DNA from 3 places in the Lactobacillus sp. ESL0700 genome. Region 1 is predicted to be linked to each of the others. Evidence: riboswitches for the same ligand, from Rfam matches in the RefSeq annotation. Region 1 holds a riboswitch; each other region holds the start of a gene.
What was found. Region 1 has a riboswitch for thiamine pyrophosphate ahead of thiM (hydroxyethylthiazole kinase). Riboswitches for the same ligand answer to the same signal wherever they lie in the genome.
Positions count from the first base shown of each region.

Region 2: it holds a riboswitch for thiamine pyrophosphate, as region 1 does, so the genes downstream of both, thiW (energy coupling factor transporter S component ThiW) here and thiM (hydroxyethylthiazole kinase) in region 1, are expected to answer to the same signal.
Region 3: it holds a riboswitch for thiamine pyrophosphate, as region 1 does, so the genes downstream of both, OZX63_RS00370 (ABC transporter ATP-binding protein) here and thiM (hydroxyethylthiazole kinase) in region 1, are expected to answer to the same signal.

Region 1 is NZ_CP113930.1:1,873,309-1,880,138, forward strand. It holds gene OZX63_RS08925 (malolactic enzyme) at 1-1,381, shown strand, start outside; gene OZX63_RS08930 (AEC family transporter) at 1,408-2,373, shown strand; TPP riboswitch at 2,488-2,589, shown strand; gene thiM (hydroxyethylthiazole kinase) at 2,677-3,465, shown strand; gene thiD (bifunctional hydroxymethylpyrimidine kinase/phosphomethylpyrimidine kinase) at 3,477-4,280, shown strand; gene thiE (thiamine phosphate synthase) at 4,294-4,950, shown strand; gene OZX63_RS08950 (hypothetical protein) at 5,033-5,455, opposite strand; gene OZX63_RS08955 (helix-turn-helix transcriptional regulator) at 5,455-5,664, opposite strand; gene OZX63_RS08960 (LiaF domain-containing protein) at 5,800-6,561, opposite strand; gene OZX63_RS08965 (LytTR family DNA-binding domain-containing protein) at 6,561-6,830, opposite strand, start outside.
Region 2 is NZ_CP113930.1:147,662-154,491, forward strand. It holds gene OZX63_RS00740 (branched-chain amino acid ABC transporter permease) at 1-455, shown strand, start outside; gene OZX63_RS00745 (branched-chain amino acid ABC transporter permease) at 464-1,426, shown strand; gene OZX63_RS00750 (ABC transporter ATP-binding protein) at 1,426-2,205, shown strand; gene OZX63_RS00755 (ABC transporter ATP-binding protein) at 2,211-2,915, shown strand; gene OZX63_RS00760 (sugar-binding domain-containing protein) at 3,091-4,041, shown strand; gene thiW (energy coupling factor transporter S component ThiW) at 4,121-4,633, opposite strand; TPP riboswitch at 4,689-4,778, opposite strand; gene OZX63_RS00770 (histidine phosphatase family protein) at 4,834-5,478, opposite strand; gene OZX63_RS00775 (matrixin family metalloprotease) at 5,502-6,113, opposite strand; gene helD (RNA polymerase recycling motor HelD) at 6,265-6,830, shown strand, end outside.
Region 3 is NZ_CP113930.1:70,792-77,621, reverse strand. It holds gene OZX63_RS00395 (M20 family metallo-hydrolase) at 1-442, opposite strand, end outside; gene OZX63_RS00390 (thiazole synthase) at 447-1,223, opposite strand; gene thiF (sulfur carrier protein ThiS adenylyltransferase ThiF) at 1,238-1,876, opposite strand; gene thiS (sulfur carrier protein ThiS) at 1,877-2,071, opposite strand; TPP riboswitch at 2,151-2,245, opposite strand; gene OZX63_RS00375 (AraC family transcriptional regulator) at 2,302-3,240, opposite strand; TPP riboswitch at 3,364-3,453, shown strand; gene OZX63_RS00370 (ABC transporter ATP-binding protein) at 3,499-4,857, shown strand; gene OZX63_RS00365 (energy-coupling factor transporter transmembrane component T) at 4,867-5,520, shown strand; gene OZX63_RS00360 (ROK family protein) at 5,551-6,402, opposite strand; gene rlmH (23S rRNA (pseudouridine(1915)-N(3))-methyltransferase RlmH) at 6,416-6,830, opposite strand, start outside.

The sequences.
Region 1 (6,830 bases):
TATTGTTGAATTTATGCCAATCGTTTACGATCCCACTGTTGCCGACTCAATTGAACAATATGGTCAATTGTTTACTAACCCGCAAAATGCGGCCTTTTTATCAATTGACGATGCGGCAAATATCACAGCATCCCTAACTAATGCTGCTGCAGGTCGCGATATTCGTTTAATTGTCGCAACCGATGCTCAAGGCATCTTGGGCATTGGCGACTGGGGCGTTAACGGCGTTGACATCGCTATTGGTAAGCTGATGGTTTATACCGCAGCTGCCGGCGTTGATCCCAGCCAAGTTTTGCCCGTTGTATTAGACGTTGGTACTGATAACCAAACCTTGCTTGATGATCCAGAATATCTGGGTAACCGTCATCACCGCATTCAAGGTGAACAGTACATGACTTTTGTCGACGAAGTTGTCCAAAATATCGAAACTGTCTTCCCGCATGTTTTGTTACACTTTGAAGATTTTGGTCGCGAAAATGCCGCAACCATTCTAAATAAATACAGAAACGATATTTTTACTTTCAACGACGATATTCAAGGAACAGGAATTGTTTCTTTAGCCGCAGTTCTTGGTGCGTTAAATATTTCTAAGAAAAAGTTAACAGACCAAGTCTTTTTAACCTTTGGTGCCGGAACTGCTGGTATCGGAATTGCAAATATGATGCGGGACGAATTAGTCCGTGCAGGCTTAAGTCCAGAAGAAGCTCGCAAGCACTTTTACCTTGTCGATAAGCAAGGTTTGTTGTTTGATGATACCCCCGAGCTGACTGCTGGCCAAAAAGACTTCACTAGAACACGCAGTGAATTTGCTAATGCCGATGAACTAACTAACCTTGAAGCCGTGGTTAAAGCTGTCCACCCTACGATTATGATTGGGACCTCGACACAGCCCGGTGCTTTTACTAAAGCTATCGTTCAAGAAATGGCAGCACATACAGCTAGACCAATTATCTTTCCGTTATCTAATCCAACTAAATTAGCCGAGGCCAAAGCTGAAGACTTAATTAAGTGGACTGATGGCCGGGCTCTTGTTGCAACTGGGATTCCTGCTGATGCAGTCGAATACCAAGGTGTAACTTATGAAATTGGCCAAGCCAATAATGCTCTGGTATACCCAGGGCTCGGTCTTGGAGCAATATCCGTGAAGTCTAAGCTAATGAGCGATAAAATGGTCGCAACCGCCAGCCATGCTTTAGGTGGGATTGTTGATCCAACTATTGCTGGTGCTGCGGTTCTGCCGCCAGTTGCAAAACTAACCAGTTTCTCAGCCACAATTGCCGAAAAGGTAGCTCAAACTGCAATTGATCAAGGTTTAGCAGGTGAAGGAATTACTGACGCCAAAAAAGCCGTTCAAGAAACAAAGTGGATGCCTAAATATTAATTAACTACAGAAAGAGGAAACTTTTTATGCAAGTCTTTTTGACATCTGTATCAAGCGTTGTCGTGATTATCTTAATCATGGCTCTCGGCTTTTTACTAAAACAATTTAATTGGATTGACGATAAATTTGGTAGTGAAATTTCTAGTATTATTACTAAAATCGCCCTGCCAGCTTCGATTTTTACAGCTGTTATGAAAAACCTTAGCCGCGGCAGCCTGCTGCAATTATCAACCGAATTATTGTTCCCAGCATTGGGCGTAATTATCGGCTATATCATTGCTTGGCTCTGCGTCAAAGTCTTTAAAATCCGTCCTGGCCGCCGTGGTATCTTTATGAACGCCGTGGTTAATGCCAACACAATTTTCATCGGAATGCCGCTAAACATGGCACTTTTTGGTGATAAAGCCATGTCTTACTTCCTGGTATATTACATTATCAACACCGTTTCTACTTGGGCATTTGGCGTTTTCTTAATTCAAAACGACGACCCAACTGCTAACGGTAAAAAGACTAGCCACAAAATTAATTGGAAGAAGCTTTTACCAATGCCACTTGTTGGTTTCATTGTCGCTTTAGTCTGGATGCTATTAGGAATTCCTGTACCTACCTTCTTAAACTCTACATTAACTTACGTTGGGAACTTAGTAACGCCACTTTCACTTGTTTATATCGGGATTGTCCTGCATGACGCCGGAATTAAGAACGTCAAGTTCGATCGCGACTCAATTTTGGCCTTAATTGGTCGGTTCATTCTTTCACCAATCGTTTTAATTATTTTAATTAAAATCGGAATGAATGCTGGCTTCAACTTGCCAAGTTTGATGCGGCAAACTCTAGTTGTGCAATCAGCAACGCCAATGTTAGCTGTTTTACCAATTTTGGCTAACGAATCACACGGCGATGTTAAATACGCAACTAACATTGTTGTCGAAAGTACAATTCTCTTTATTATTGTAGTGCCAATTTTGATGACGATTTTACAATTTATCTAACAATAAAAAAATAAAGACCAAGCTGTCATTACTAGCTTGGTCTTTATTTTTTAACTTTAATCTCGCCGCTAACTTATCATTGTATTCTTCATTAAAAATCGCTATAATTGGAAGCGATAACACGAGGGGGGCCTTTTAGGCTGAGATGAAACACCGTTTCAGACCCTTTGAACCTGTAAGCTAATACTTGCGCGAGGAACGTGTCAACTACCTATTGCTTTGACACAACTATGTGCCAAAGCTTTTTTATTAGCTTAAAGTTATGGCTCTGAGGACTTCTTCAACTATTTTTAGGAGAAAAATATGCAGTTAGAATTATTAGATAAATTGCGCAAGCAGAACCCCGTTGTTCTTAATGCCGCTAACTTCGTTACCGTTCAAGATGTCGCCAACGGATTAAATGCAATTGGTGCTTCGCCCATTATGAGTAACGAAATTGATGAAACCAGCGAAATGGTCAATATGGCCTCGGCTGTTGCCATTAACATGGGTAGTTTAACTAAATTACAGATTGCACACATGAAGGCAATGGGCGATTTAGCTCGAGAATACAAAAAGCCAATCGTACTAGATCCTGTTGCTGTTGGTGCTGTTCAATATCGACTTGATGTTGCCCAAGACTTATTATGGAACTTTCATGTGAGTGTGATTCGTGGTAATGCGGGAGAAATCGCTGCTTTAGGCGAATTTGCATGGAATGCTAAGGGTATCGATGCTGGATCTGGCACGGGCGACCTTGATGAAATTACTAAGGAAGTAGCTAAAAAGTATCATTGTACTGTTATTGCTAGTGGTGCAACTGATACAATTAGTGATGGCAATAATGTGGTTCACGTTCATAATGGTACCCCTCTGTTTCAAGCTCATGTAGGCTCTGGCGACATGTTAACCAGTATTGTCGCTGCCTTTTGTGCAGTAACCGATAGTCGCTTCGAGGCGGCTCAAGCTGCAACGCTTGTGTTTGGCTCAATCGGACAATTGGTCGTCCAAGATCATCCCGATGTTGGCCCCGGCAGTTTTGGGATGTACCTCATGGACTACTTAGCCAAGGTGCAAGTTGCCGATATTAAAAAGATTGCTGATTATGATTAAGGAAGTATTTTATGGCAGAAGAAATTAATTCATTCCCTCAAGTTCTGACAATTGCTGGAACAGATTCTGGCGGTGGTGCTGGTATTATGGCAGACCTCAAGACTTTTCAAATGCAAGGCGTCTTTGGCACTGCCGTTGTGGTCGCCGTTACTGCTCAAAATACGTTGGGCGTCCAAGCATCGCACTTGCTCCCACTTGAAATGATTGATGAGCAGTGTGCATCTTTAGCTGCTGATTTTAAAATTCGGGCAACCAAAACCGGCATGCTCGGTGATGCTGCTCACGTTCACCAAGTTGCCTTAAATTTGCAAAAATATGACTTCGGTCCAGTTACAGTTGATCCCGTCATGGTAGCTAAAGGTGGCGCTCACTTGCTAAGTGAAGATGCAGTTACAACCGTAAAGAAGGAGTTATTGCCATTAGCCAACTTAGTAACTCCCAACTTGCCAGAGGCGCAGGTGTTAACGGGCATGACGGTTACTTCGCAGCAGCAGTATCCCGACCTTGCCTACTCGCTGCAAGATATGGGTGTTAAAAACGTGCTAATCAAGGGCGGACATTCCACTACTGAAGAAGTCCGCGACTTTGCCCTTCTTGAAGACGGCTCCAGCTTCTGGGTTAGCAGTCCGCGCACGCATACTAACCGCACGCATGGCACTGGTGATACTTTAGCTGCCGCAATTACTGCTCAACTTGCCCTAGGACATGACTTAGCCGCGGCTATTAAACTCGCTAAAAAGTACGTTACAAAGACAATTGAACAAACAATCCAGGTGGGTCATGGTCACGGACCACTCAACCACTGGGCAAAATAGATAGGAAAAACTAATGCAAAAGTTTAACGCAAACATTCTTCAGTCTTATTTTATTTGTGGTACTCAAGATTTACCTGCGGGTAAAACTTTGCCGGAAATCGTCGAAGAGGCACTAGAAGCTGGGATTACGGCTTTTCAATTTCGTGATAAGGGACCTAATTCAACTTTAAATGATAATGAGCGACTGCCAATGGCTCGCAAGTTGCACGAGCTTTGCCAACAATATCAAGTGCCCTTCTTTATCGATGATGATGTAGAGTTAGCCAAAGCAGTTAACGCCGAGGGAATTCACGTTGGTCAAAGTGACGAAGCGATCCAACAAGTAATTGACGAAGTTAGCAGTCAAATGATTGTGGGCTACTCCTGCTCGACTTTAGCAGAAATTGAAGCTGGCAACCAAATTGCCGGGATTGATTATTATGGTAGTGGTCCGATTTTCACGACACAATCCAAGGCTGACGCTGACCCTGTAATTGGTCTCAATGGTCTTAACGAATTGGTAACCAGCAGTGAGCATCCCATCGTTGCTATCGGCGGCATCACGGTAAAAGACTTATCTGATATTGCTCATACTGGAGCTGCTGGTGCAGCAGTAATTTCAATGATTGCTCAAAGTAGCGATATTAATGAAACTGTTCAGGCAATGCTTGATGCTCCGTGGCATAATTAAAGTATATATATTTAAAATCACGCCATTAGACGTGATTTTTTGCTAGCAAAAAAGGCCGCTATGATTACTGGCGACCCTATATTTAATTTTTTCGTTCCTCAATAATCGTGAAGATAATTTTTAGGATTAAACTAATGTTCCAATAGAATATTGAAAGCCCAACAATTATTATTAAATCATCTTGCCTGTAAATACCATATAAGCATGTGGAAATCACGATGACACCAAACATCAACCAATTCAACCATTTAGCTACTCGTGCACCAGCTGCACGATCAATATAATGGTCACGTTCATCATCATCACAAATGTCTCGCTTACCCTTTTTAATGTCTTGCCAATTAACCAGGTAGCCTGAAGCACAAATTAACAGTAATATTGCCCAAATAATATGTTTAATTCTATATGCCACATCTTTATCATGAAAAACGATCACTATTTCAAGTAAACTCATTACTAAAAAGAACAATCCATAAACAGCGGAACGCAGCAGCTTTTTCTTCATTATTGGTTCTCCAAATATTCTTTTAAACAAAATAAATCTTCAATACTTATGCCAAAAAAGCACGCCAACTTATATGCTAGTAATAGCGATGGCTTGTACTTGCCCTTTTCTACAGAAATAATTGTTCGTTGTGTAACCCCAACTTTGTCAGCCAGTTCTTCCTGAGTTAATTTATGCTCTAGTCGCAATTTTTTCACTAAATTCGGCATTATTTTCATCTCTACATTCAATATTCAATATGAAGCTCACTTCATATGAAACTAACTTCATATTATTACATTTAGTAATAAAAATCAATCATAAATAAAAAATATCTGTTCCTAATCAGGAACAGATATTTCAATTTAAACGTAATTAATTTCTACATCGCCAAACTTACTATTGCCAGTTAACACTAGCGTTGGCCCACCGCCATTAGAGCTGCCATTAATTTCAACATCGCCGAAAATTGACGACATCTGGTCATCAACATGCCACGATAACGGAATATAAAGTGAGACATCACTCATTGATGAATTAATATCTACAATTACCGTATCAGTTGCCGGCTTAGCTGCATCAAGATAAACCTTGGCATCCCCCATTAACGAATTGATGGTAACACTGCGCAAACTCTGCGAGCGAACATACCGCGAAACATCAGACAGCTTTTGATTAACCACAATATCTTGCTCGTCTACATCCTGACTGCTACTGTCAAAAACATGATCGGCGTGAAATGACTTTTCTGTACCAAACTTTGACCAACCACCATTGACATTATGTCCGTTAATATACACATGCGTATGGTGCCGTTTGTGCGGAAAAATCATGTGCAGGCCACCAGTGATTAAACATGCCGCCAGTAAGACAGTCCACGGGACAATCTTAGTGATTTTTAGTGGCTGGGCATACACAATTAACAAAAAGGCAATTGAAAAAATCGTGCCGCCAATACTGCGATTAGTCAGGCCTTCAATCAAGCACGCACCAAAAATAATTGTCCAAAAAATCGTCCAAAAATTTAGCCGAAACGAAAACAAATTTAACTGATTCATGATTAAAAAGATTGCTGCTCCAAGTAATGCTATTCCCCAAAACAGTTCTCTAATCTTTTGCTTTTTCATTATAATGGCCTTCTCTCGTTTAATCGATCACTCAAGCTGTGGTAATAGTGGCGTGAAACATAGACAGTTTTGTAAGTATCATGAAAGTGTACCTGACAGTTAGTAATAGACCTAGTCAATGAATATACTTGCTTCAAATTCAAAATCGTGGATTTGGAAACGCGCATAAACTGACTGCTCAATAAGTTCTCTAATTCGTATAATTTATAGTTAACGCTGAACGAATCACGTCCCGTATGTGCAACCACTTGCCGATCTTCTGTTTCAAA
Region 2 (6,830 bases), 260 kb from region 1:
TATTGATTTTGGTAACAGCCCTGATTTTGATGGTTTTACTGCAATTAATTATTAAGAAAACCAAAATGGGTCGCGCTATGCGGGCAGTCTCGGTTGATCCAGAAGCAGCCGAATTAGTTGGTGTTAATGTTAATCACACGATTTCGTTTACCTTTGCTTTGGGTTCGGCTCTAGCGGGTGCTGCCGGAATTTTAATTGGCATGTATTACAACCAGATTGACCCGTTAATGGGGATGACACCGGGCATTAAGGCCTTTGTTGCCGCTGTTTTAGGTGGTATTGGGTCAGTTCCAGGAGCAAGTCTAGGGGGCTTCTTGATTGGTATTTTGGAAACCTTCTTCCAGTCAATTGGCCTGTCAGCTTACAAAGATGCGGTTGTTTACCTTGTCTTGATTGTAATTTTACTCTTCTTACCAGCTGGTATTTTTGGTAAAAATACTGAAGAAAAGGTTTAGGTGGCAGTATGAAAGCTAATTTAAAATATATCTTATCGTGGCTGGCTGTGATGGTCTTGGGCTTTGCCCTAATTGATGTCCTGATTTTAGGCGGCGTGATTGATACCTTTATTGAAAACATGTTGGTTACAATCGGCATTAACATTATTTTGGCAACAGGTCTGAATCTGATTATAGGCTTTAGTGGGCAATTTTCATTAGGGCATGCCGGCTTTATGGCAATTGGCGCGTATGCCACCGCAATTATTACACAATATTGGAGTACAGAAATGGGCTTCATTATTTCCTTGTTTGTTGGGATAGCTTTAGCTGCGATTATTGCCGCAATTATTGGGACAGCAACGTTTATCAGGCTAAAGGGCGACTACTTGGCAATTGCAACTTTAGGCGCTGCCGAGATCATTCGCAATGTCATTAACAATTTAAAAATCACGGGTGGTTCTAGTGGGATGTTTAATATCCCCCAGCTGTGTTCATGGCCAACAGTATACGTTTTGGTCTGCATCACGACCGTTATTTTACTGAACTTTATTCGCTCACGTGATGGCCGAGCCATTAAGGCAGTGCGTGAGGATGAAATTGCGGCCTCCGCAATGGGAATTAATACAACTAAGTGGAAGCTAGCTGCCTTTGTCTTAGGTGGTGCGACGGCCGCAATTGCTGGCAGTCTGCACGCTTCTTATTTACAAACTATTGCACCAAGTGACTTTGGCATTATGGAATCAATCTCGATTTTAGTAATTGTTGTTTTGGGTGGTGTTGGCAGTATGACAGGCACCTTCTTGGCAGCGACTGTTTTAGGTGTTTTAGACACAGTCTTACAGAATTTTGGTTCGTTAAGAATGGTTATTTATGCGATTGCTCTGATTTTAATTATGATTTTTAAACCGTCGGGGCTGCTGGGCAACTGGGAATTTTCCTTTAAAAACTTGTTTGCTCGGTTTACGAAAAAGAAAGAGGCAAGATCATGATGCACTTATTACAAGTAGACCATGTTGTCCGCAAGTTTGGCGGTTTGACGGCGGTTAACGATGTTTCGCTGCATCTTGATGATCAAGAGTTAGTGGCCTTGATCGGACCAAATGGTGCTGGTAAAACGACACTGTTTAATCTTTTAACGGGGATGATTCCGGTAACTAGTGGAAAAATCGCACTGAATAAAAGCTCGCAGAACTATGATTTAACCAAGGCAAGTGCCACGAAGATTGCAGACTTGGGTTTGTCGCGAACTTTTCAAAATATTCGCCTGTTTAAAGATTTAACGGTAATGGATAACGTCTTAACGGCGATGACCAATAAGTATCATGAAGGCTTTATGACAGCTATTCTGCGACTGCCCAATTTTTATCAAACAGAGCGCGAAATGCGAGTAGCAGCAGAAAAGCTGCTGGCAATCTTTGACTTAACAGAAAATGCTAATACGCTGGCTAAAAATTTGCCGTATGGAACTCAAAGACGGCTGGAAATTGTGCGGGCATTAGCTACTAGACCACAAATTTTATTCTTAGATGAGCCGGCTGCGGGGATGAACCCAGAAGAAACGGCGGATTTAACCCAATTAATTAAGCATATCCAAACAGAATTTAAAATTACGGTTTTGCTAATTGAACATGATATGTCGCTAGTGATGAATTTGGCGCAGCGAATTTATGTTTTGGACCAAGGGCAGATTTTGGCAACTGGGACACCAGAAGAAATTAAGGCTAATCCAAAGGTAATCGAGGCCTACTTGGGAGAAGGTGACGAGTAATGGCAATGCTAGAAGTGAAAAATTTAGTGGTTAATTACGGCGTCATTCAAGCGGTCAAAGGCGTCAGCTTTAAAATTGAAAAGGGTGAAATTGTAACCTTAATTGGTGCCAATGGTGCTGGTAAATCAACCATTGTTAAAACAATTTCTGGTCTGTTAAAACCCAAGGATGGTGAAATTATTTACCAAGGTGCGGCGATTGAACACCAGAAGGCACCACAAATTGTGGCCGCTGGAATTTCACAGGTTGCCGAAGGTCGACATATTTTTGCAGGAATGACAGTCATGGAAAATTTGCAAATGGGTGCTTTTTTAGCCCGTGACAGGTCGCAAACAAAGCAGAGTTACGATGAGGTGTTTGCTCGTTTTCCTATTTTAAAGAAACGAAAAAATCAAGATGCGGCTACCCTTTCCGGTGGTGAGCAGCAAATGCTGGCAATGGGGCGAGCATTGATGGCAAGGCCCAAATTACTCTTGCTAGATGAGCCGTCAATGGGTTTATCACCGCTGTTTATCCAAGAGATTTTTACAATTATTAAGGAATTAAACCAAAGAGGAACGACAATTTTATTGATTGAACAAAATGCCAAGCAGGCACTAGCCATTGCTAATCGCGGATATGTATTGGCAACTGGCAATGTCCAATTATCTGGTACAGGTGCAGAATTATTGGCTAATCCTGATGTTCAACGAGTTTACTTTGGCGGTTAAGTTAGCAGATGAAAATAGGCATTCAACCGTAATGGTGAATGCCTATTTGTATGCAATGTAACACTATATTTTAATATATTTGTTAATTTTAAGCAGGATTATGGTAAAATTATCAAGCCGAATAAACTTGAATTTATTAACTGCAATGATAGTAAATATAATAATGGAGAATTATATGGCTGATAAATATAATAAAAAGAAACTGGCACAGAGTGCGGCCATTGCCAGACTTTATTATGAAGAAGATTTAGGCCAATCCGAGATCGCACACCAGGTTGGGCTTTCAAGGCCGACAGTTTCACGACTATTGAAATTGGCCCGTGAAACAGGCATCGTCGAGATTAAAATTTCTAATCCATTAATTAATAGTAATCGTTTAAGTGAACAATTATCGAAAAAGTTTAATTGTAAAATTTCAGTTGTTCCCAGCAATTTTAATGGTGAACTAACGGCGCTCAAAGGTGTGGGGGTATATACTGCGCAATATTTGCAGCAGCTAATTAAACCACATGATATTGTTTGCTTGGACTGGGGCAGGACAATTCATATGGTAACAAGTAGCTTGGAAAAGCAAGTTGTTCCCGACGTGCAGGTTGTCCAACTCCAGGGCGGCGTAAATATCAATAACGAGGAGACGTATGCAGATGAGAGTGTGTCTGAGTTTGCTGCTGCTCTTGGTGCAACTGCCCACTTCTTGCCGCTGCCGCCGTTTTTTGATAATAAAACTACTAAGGAAATCGTGGAAAAAGATCACTTTATTAATCAGGCATTGCAGTTAGGCCGCGCTGCTAATATTGCCGTTTATAGTGTCGGCGCGGTGCGCAAGGACTTATTGCTGTTTCAGCTAGGGTATTTTAATAAATCACAGAAAAAGCAGCTGCAAGAAAAGGCAGTGGGCGAAGTCATCTCGCACTTTATTGATTCTAATGGCGACATTGTTAGCCGCGAGCTTGATGAACGGACTGTCGGCATAGGATTAAAGGACTTAAAATCAAAGGACCACTCGATTTTAGTTGCCAGTGGAATTTTAAAGACGCCAGTCGTTTACGCCGCGATTAAGGCTGGCTATCCCAACGAACTTATTTTAGACCAGGCAATTGGGCAGGAATTACTTACCTATCAATGATCAGGCGTTAAATAGTGGGTCAATAACTTATTTTTATAGCCCAAAAACGACAGTTCTGTTAAAGAACTGCCGTTTTAATTTATTTGAAAAATAGTTGCTGGATTTTTTGAAATTGCTTTACCTTGATTAATTTTAATAAAACAATGCTGGCAACAATTGAGCCGATAATGGCAGCGCCAATAAAGCGCGGCGTGTAAACAAACCAGTAAAGATTGTTAGTGCTGCCGGTAAACAAGACCATCACCGGATAAGAAAGGAGCGACCCGATGATTCCAGTACCGATGATTTCACCGAGGCAAGCTGCCCAGACTTTGCCGGTTATTTTGTAAAAAATTCCAGCTAATACTGCACCGAAGATGGCACCAGTTAAAGCCAGCGGCGGAATGCCCATGATTAACATTCTGATAATCCCGCACAAAGTGGCCATGATGGTTACATAAACTGGCCCTAGCATCGTGGCACCAATCACGTTGATTACGCTAGACATCGGTGCCATCCCTTCCACGCGAAAGATTGGGGACAATACCACATCCAGCGCAATCATAATTGCCAAAATAGTAAGTTTTTCCGTTTGTTTCCCTTTGTTAGTCATTTTAACTCCCAACTAGCCATACAAAAAATCCCATTCGCACCATAGCGAACGGGATTTAGCTTAATTAGCCTATTCCTTGCGCTGGTATTGTCCAGATCAGGTTCATGGGTTTAATCTCAGCTCAAACGCACCCCATAGACTTTATTAATAAATATTAATCTTGATTATACGCTTTCAACAATATAAAAGAAAGCGGTAAATTATAGTTTCATTTTATTGTATGAAGTAACTTTTCTTTGCTTGTCACTCATGGTCATGATGGTAATTGACGCGTTACGTGGCCCCTCACTAACATCAAAATCACCAAAACGGTCAGCGATACTACGAATGGTAAAGCCGTGCGTTACTAGCAGAATATTTTCGGCCCCATCAAGCTGGCTGATTAAGTCGAAGCCCTGGTCAACGCGGTGCCAATATTCCTTGGCGTTTTCGGCATCGTGAAACGGATCGGCTTCCTTAATCCAATCGGTTGCCGTATCGATTGATTCATTCTTGAATAAGTCATAGTGGTTCTTATAACCGTGAGGCCCGCCAATCATTTGCCAAGCCATGTCACTGTCCATTCCTTCGAAGTAGCCGTAAAAGTGTTCGCGAAACAGCGGCGTTGCAATATGTTGGATTTCATCACGGTTAACATTGTGCTTGATGATAATGTCGCAGGTGTCGCTTGCCCGTTTCAAATCACTGGATAAGGCGATGTCAAACGGCACATTTTTCAGTGCTTCTCCTGCCTTATCAGCACCGGCAATTCCGTCCTCAGTTAAAGGGGTGTCACACCAGCCCTGCATCTTGTTGTACCGGTTAATATAAGTTTGTCCGTGACGGACGATATAAATTCGCTTCATTACTTTTTACTCCTTCAATTTAATTATCTATGATGATAAATTTGCTTAACTTTAGCGACATCTTGCGGCTCAATTGGGTAAATGGAGCCGGCAGGATACATAACGGACTTGCCCTTATTGTGGTTAAGACCAATCGCGTGGCCTAACTCGTGTTCGACAGTGTTGATAATCCGCTGATAAGTATAATCATACATAGGATTTAATAGATAATAAACATTTAATTTTATTTTAGCCTTGTAAAGCTGCTTAGTCTTGGGATTGTAAGTAATACCTGTCAAGCCTGTAGCTTTAGTGTCTGGGTCAAACGATGGCCCAATTGTAATTTGCGCCTGTTTCTTTTTACTAGTTTGGGTAAAAGTGAAACTACCGGTATCGTTCCAAGCACTAATGGCATCTTGAGTAGCCTGCGTTAATTCGGGATTATTGCCTAAGTTAATGTATACTTTGGCAGTCCTTTTTGGCCAATGGCAGTTTTTGCCCGAGTTTTTGGCGGTTTTTCGAGTTGGATGTTTAGCTAACACCACTTGACTTGGCGTGTTAACAGGACTAATAGCCGATACATAAAGGCTGCCTAGGGAAATAACAACCACTAATGCACAAGATAATTTACGTAAAAAATGTAAAAACTTTTCCATGATAAAATCATCCCCAATACAGATGATTATAGAAGTAAATTCATCATTTTTCACCACTTTTTAATAATCTTAGTAAATGAGCCCCAAGAATTATATATTAAGTTCATTTCGTGTTAAAATAGTATGCAAGTTTTGAAGAATAGGTGACTTTATGGTAAAAGCGATGGATGAAAAACAGTTTGAACAGAAGCATCTCGATGTCATCTTGAAGATGATTAAAGAGCGGCGGGCAGAATTAACTGCGGCGATTAAGTCGGCTGAAGGTGAAGCGCGTAACTTAAACTCGCATTTCTTCGATGATGTTCGGTTAGATTATGATGGTTATTCGACCTCAATGGAAACGGCCCTTTCTATTCACCAGCAGCAGCAACTGCTTGATGAACGTGAGAATGCTTGGCAACATTCTGCTAAGCAGCTCAGTACTGTTCAGCGACTGGAAAAAAAGCCTTACTTTGCCCGGGTAGATTTTAAAGAAGGCAATGAAAAGCCGGAAACGATTTATATTGGCTTAGGTTCGTTTGCGGATAAGGATAATCACTTTTTAATTTATGATTGGCGGGCGCCGATTTCTTCCATTTATTATGATGGCAAATTGGGGCAAGTTTCGTATCTGTCACCAGATGGTGAGATTACCGTTGATATGACAAAGAAGCGCCAGTTTATGATTGAAGATGGTCAGATTGTAAACATGTTTGATACCAATGAGTCAATCGGCGA
Region 3 (6,830 bases), 180 kb from region 1:
AACCATTAGTCTCAGCCACGCGTGCATAGTGCTTTGAACCACTGAAGGTGGCGTCAAAGCGGCTGCCTTCTTCTTCGCAAAAAGAAATTACCCGAATTGTTTTTTGTGAAATACCAAATCGCTCGCGCAAATTTAGGGCTGCTTGTAAGCCGCCCAGAACACCATACAGGCCATCAAAACGGCCGCCATTTTTTACAGTATCCATATGCGAGCCCGTCGCAATTACTTGTTCTTGGTCATTTCCAAGTAAGTCCAAATAGGTATTACCATAGTCATCAACTGTAACTTGAAAACCCGCTTTTAACGCAAACTGGATTAATAATTTCTGCCCTTGAAGCCAATCAGAAGAATAGACCAAGCGGTTCTGTCCTAATCCCGAATTAGGCAGAGTTGTAATCTGCTTAAAAAGCTGATTAACCGTTATTTTCTCACTCTGCTGCATGATGTTACTTACTTACACCAGTTAATGGTGATGACGCAACTGCACCGTGTTCAATTACCCGGCCAGGGCCAGCCAAATAAGCCTTACGCCCAGCCTCAATTCCCAATTTAAACGCTTCAGCCATTAACGGAATATTCTTAGCTGTCGCCATCGAGGTATTAGCCATAATCGCATCGGCACCCATTTCCATTGCTTCGGCAGCTTGGCTCGGGCGACCAATTCCCGCGTCAACAATTACTGGGACATCGATTTCATCAATCAAAATCTGAATTAACTCCTTGGTTGCCAAACCTTTATTAGTACCAATCGGTGCTGCTAGCGGCATGACAGTAGCTGCACCCGCATCAACCAGTTCCCGAGCAGTATTTAAGTCAGGCAAAATATACGGCATAACAATAAAGCCTTCTTTTGCCAGAACCTCGGTTGCCTTAACGGTTGCCGCATTATCTGGCAACAAGTACTTTTTATCAGGCACTACCTCTAACTTGATGAAGTCACTGCCACTCAATTCACGAGCTAAGTGCGCGGTTCTAATTGCCTCTTCAGCCGTTGTTGACCCTGACGTATTTGGCAAAATCGTCACACCTTCAGGAATGTAATTAAGAATATTTTCTTGGTCAGACGTTGTCCGGCGCAAAGCCATCGTAATAATTTGTGCCTTAGCATGCTTTACTGCCGCATCAATCAGATCATAAGAATACTTTCCTGAGCCCAAAATAAACCGTGAAGTAAATGTATGCCCGCCAATTGTTAATAAATCTGTTTCTTCAGTATTTGTCATTATGTTTTCCTCTTTTAATTTAAATCTTCAATTCCTAATATTAACTGAACAATCATGTTTGCCTCATGGCCAGCGCAGATTGTCACACGCGGAGCCATAAGACCTTCTGTCCCTTTAGACTTGCCATCGCCTGCTAAATACGCGTTAGGCAATATTTTGCGCGTTTTAATTGCATTGGCACTATGAATTCCCGCCATTCCTGACGCCATGACTAGCGGTTTATCAGGAAAAATCGTCGTGACATTTTCCAGTAGCATTGCTTTAGCCGCCGGGTCATCAAAGGCCTCACAAATAATATCCGCATCTTGAAATAACTGTGTGATATTTTGCGGTGTTACCCGCTCTTTTATCGCGTTAATCGTTACAAATGGATTAACTTCCTGTAAGTTCTCCTTCATCGCAACTACCTTCGCCATTCCAACTTGACTAAATTTAAATTGCTGACGATTAAGGTTGCTTAATTCAACTTGATCAAAGTCAATCAAAGTTATTTGACCGACACCAATGCGAGCTAAAGCAAGAGAGATATTTGTTCCTAAACCGCCACAACCAGCAATAGTTACCTTGGCAGCAGCTAGTTTAGAGCTAGAGCCCGAGACGTTACGTTTTTGCATTTCAGCGACAATTGCCGAATTCTGTAACCTATCTAGCATTTATCCACCCCCAACAAATGAAATTATTTCCACCTTGTCATTTTCTTTTAGCAGAACATTGGCGAAATCACTGCGAGGCACAATCTTGCCATTCAGTTCAACTGCTAAATTGCTGACTGGCGCATTCCTTTGGGTTAAAAGTGTTGCAATTGAGATACCTATAGCTGCCACTTCTTCACCATTAACAGTAACCAAAAAATCCCTTCCTTCGGCTATCAAAGGAAAGGACTTTTAATAAAAATTAGCCATTCTTAAATAAGAATGGCTCAAAAAATTGATCAACAAGCCGCTCTTCCTTCGGTAGTATAAACTACATCAGGTTCGATGAGTATAATCTCAGTCGCTTAAGCGACACCCCAGACGAACTTTTTTATTAAATTATAGTTTAGGTATAACAACTTTTGGTTGCGCTGTCAATCATTTTTTTATTTCAAATTAATGTTAGCCTGGCGAAATAGCTCTGCACGCATTTGAACCGGCGTCTGATGATAATATTCATTAAACTTTTTATAGAAAAATGACTTGCCATTGTAACCGACCCTGGCAATAATTTCCTTAACCGAAATATCAGGACGTGCAAGTAAATTGCGTGCTTCCTGCATTCGCCGCTCATCAACATGCTCTACAAAGCTTTTGCCAGTCTTTTGCTTAACTAAACTAGAAAAATAATTTGGATTAAAACCGAAATACTTAGCAGCTGCATCTAAAGTAATATCGGCAAAATTGGCATCGATATAGCTTTCAAGTGTTGCATTGGCAAAGCCTTGCTTTTCTGCTGGCACCGAAGCGAAGTTTTGATTACGTACTGCCGCAACTAGCAATAAATTTAGTTCTGCTTTGACTACACTCTCGGCAAACAAATTCTGGTTTAAATATTCATCAATTATCCTGTTCATCAGTTGTGCGGACTTAGAAATTGGCGTTGACTTTAAATATAACAGACGATTAACCCGCAAATTGCTAATTACCTGCTCAATTGCTTGCTCCTCGCGTGACTCCTTATTGGTAATATTTCCCAGGAAATATTGTAAATTATACTTGGAATTTAAATCCAACTTTACCAAAACATCATTTTTAGTTTGCTTTTGGACTTCATAATCACTTTTAGCTGGTAAAAAGACAATGTTCCCTACTCCTAGCTCGAAGTCTTGGCCGTGAATTTTAATATTTGATTTGCCACCAGCTTCATAAAAAATCATCGCATTTGTTGTTTGATAACGATGGACACCAGTGTTGTGATTTTCAAGATAAACAGTAAACAGGTCAAAGTTGCTGCCCACTGCTTTTAAGCGCAATTCATTTGTATCGCTATTAGTTGAACTTAAAATACTAGCTAAATATTGCGCCAATTTGACTGCTGCCATAGTTTCACCTTCTTATTATTAATTTAATACTTTTATTATATAGCAAAAATCATATTCACTGGTACTTTATTTTCATCAAGCTGTCATGACTAGACAGCAAAGCGGCTTTCATGTAAAATCAGTTTGATAACTTTGGGGTGCTGCAAGGCTGAGATAATACCCGTTGAACCTGCTATGGACAATGCCAGCGAAGGGAAAATGAATGAATTTTTACGTCGTTAGTGCATCTCGTCCTAGCGACTTTTTTAGTTGGTAAAAATAATGATTACAAGCAAAAATTTAACTTTTTCATACGATCAAAATATTAAAATTCTTGACAACCTTAATCTTGAAATTCCCACGGGGCAATTTTCACTGTTAATTGGGCCCACTGGTTGTGGCAAGTCAACTTTACTTAAAGTACTGGCTGGTCTATATCCTAAATATGCCGGTAAAGTCAGCGGCGATCTTGATCTTAACGGCCTAAAGTCGGCCATCATGTTTCAAAATGCTGGCGAACAGTTCACAATGGCGACCCCACGAGAAGAAATCATTTTTGCGCTTGAGAACTTACAAGTTAACCAAGAAGATTATCTCAAGCGCCTAACTGCCGGTGTCCAATTTGCGCAAATTGAAAACTTGCTGGACCAAAAAATTAATACATTGTCCGGCGGTGAGCAACAACGCGTGGCCCTTGCCGTTCTCGTTGCAATGGACATTGATTTATTCTTGCTAGATGAGCCTTTTGCTAGTTGTGATCCGCAGGCACGGCAGTTTTTAATTACCAAATTAGCGCACTTGCGCGATCAAGGCAAAACGATTATTTTGAGTGACCACGTTCTAAATGGTTACCAAAATGTCTGTGATTGCCTGTTTCAGTTTGCAGGCCACCATGTCCAACAATTAGACTATTTAGCTAAAGACAAACTACTCCAAACAAGCACGCACAAGAATAATTATTCCTTTGCCGTACCCCAAAATGAAGCTGCTTGTTTTACCTTAAATAAAACGCAACTAACGCAAAATAGACTTTTATTAAGCCAAGATCAGCTCAAGATTATTGCGGGTAAGACCACGTTAATTACGGGTGCTAACGGCGTTGGTAAGACCTCACTATTTAACGCATTGACCAAAATGCTGCCTTATAGCGGCAGTTTAACTTACCACAATCGTGAAGTCCGCCAACAGGCAACGCGCAAGTATTTATTACATGTTGCTCAGATTTTTCAGAATGCAACCGACCAATTTTTGAGTGTTACCGTTCAAGACGAAATTAACTTGAGTAAAAAACAACGGACTAACAACTTTTTTACTGACGAAAAAATCAACGAAGTTTTAATTGACCTTGATTTAGACCAACATTTAGACCAAGTTGTGTTTTCTCTGTCCGGCGGCCAACAAAAGAAGCTGCAAATTTTACTAATGTTAATCGCGGACCAAGATGTATTGCTGATTGACGAGCCACTAAGTGGCTTGGACCACGTATCAAGCCAAAAAGTCATGCAATTACTTAGGCAAAGTCAAAAAAAGCGCGGCCAAACTTTGCTAATTATCAGTCATGAACTTGACGGCCTAGCTGATTGGTGTGACTACCACCTCGTTTTTGCTGATAAGCAGCTGCATTACGTGACTAAGTGAGGTATTTTCATGAATCCTAGTTTTAAATTTATTTTAGCCCTAATTATTTCGCTTGAAATATCATTGAAAATTAGCTTGGCGACTAATTTTGCAATCATCATCTTGGCAATTATCTATTTACTAATTAACCGAATCAAATTAAAGAATTTGCTAATCCTGCTTTTAGTGCCATTCATTGCCGCATTTACGATTTTTGCAACACTTGAATGGTTCACACCAACCTCCAATCTATTTAATGCCCTGGGCTTGTCCAGCCGGATTTACGTTTATATCTTAACTATCAGCTGCGTCACGATTAATACCAGTGCCGAAGAATTAGCGCGTTCATTTGAGCAGAATTTCCATTTACCGAGTAAATTTGCTTATGGCGTTCTAGCCGCGCTTAATATTGTTCCTCGCATGAAGCAGGCCGTTAAGCAAATCCGAACGGCTGGCATGATGCGCGGCGTTTATCTTAGCTTTTGGTCGCCAGTATTATATTTCAAAGCTATTTTGGTCGCACTCAATTCTGCTGAGAATTTGGCACAAGGAATGGAATCCCACGGCTATCAAGAAGATGCCCGACGTTCCGTAATCGTTGCTGTCCCAGTGCGAGCACAAGATTGGATTTGGAGCGTCATTATTCTAATTGCACTTAACCTAGCATTATTCATCTTAAAATAAAAAATGTAGTCGTAATTCGACTACATTTTTTTACATTTGAGCTATAAAATTCAAGGCAGCGCCATAAAGATTGGCCGAATTATGATACTGACATGTCATCACCTGCGGCATAATCCGCGCCATGCCAAACTCCGTCAATTTCTGCTTAAGCCTTTGAGCGATTTCGGCGCTGATTTCTGAACGAGCGGACACACCGCCACCCAAAAGAAACGCGTCAAAGTCAAAAGAAACCTGCAGGTCATACATACTGCTTGCCAAGAGGTCATAAAAGCGATTAACCAGACTTTGAGCTAGTTCATCGCCTTGACTGGCCAACGCAAATAACTTTTTCCCGTCAACTTCCGTTTTAGTTTTTCTCGAATAAATTTTGGCAGCCTTGACTATTGGCGCATCCATGCTCAACATGCGGTCCGTTCTGCCTCTCATAAAGCCGAATTCGCCGCCAACTAAATGCGAACCACGATGCAACTCATGATTAATAAAAACGGCGCCGCCAATTCCCGTTCCGATAACAATAAACGCAACGTTCTTAAACTGACGGCCATTACCAATTTTGGTTTCACAGATACCTGCACAATTAGCATCATTTTCAATTGTTAGTGGCAAGCCAAATTCTGCTTTCAATTCCGCAAAAATCGGCCGCTTATGTAAGTACGGTACCTGACTGATACCCTCAATAGTACCAGCCTGAACATTGACATCGCCTGGCGCACTGATTGCTAGTCCGGTGAAATGGCCCTGGTCAATAAATTCGTGCATTTTTTCTTTTAAAGCGGTGAACGTCTTTGGCGTCTTAAAGCTTGCCTGCTCAGTAATGTGTTCATTCTCATAAATTCCGGTCTTAACAGTGGTCCCGCCAATATCGAAAACAGCTAATTTCATTTTTATCCCCATTCTACTTGTGATATGGACTACCACTATTAATCATAAAGCCACGGTAAATTTGCTCGATCAGGACAACGCGCATCAATTGGTGCGGCATCGTCAGTTTACCAAAGCTAAGCAAATCATCTGCGCGCCGGTTGACAGCAGGGCTGGTGCCCAAACTCCCACCAATGACAAAGGTAATATCGGAATGACCATAGGTTGCCAAATTTTCCAATTCACTGGCAAACTCTTCACTTGTGCGTTCCTTACCCTTAATCGCCGTCACATAAACGTATTCCTTGTCCTTGATTTTACTTAAAATCCGTTGTCCCTCAATTTCCTTAACCTGCTCCTGCTCCGCCTGACTGAACTTTTCCGGCGCCTTTTCATCGGCAACTTGAACCAGCTGGACTTTGGCAAATCGGCTCAAGCGCTTCTGGTAC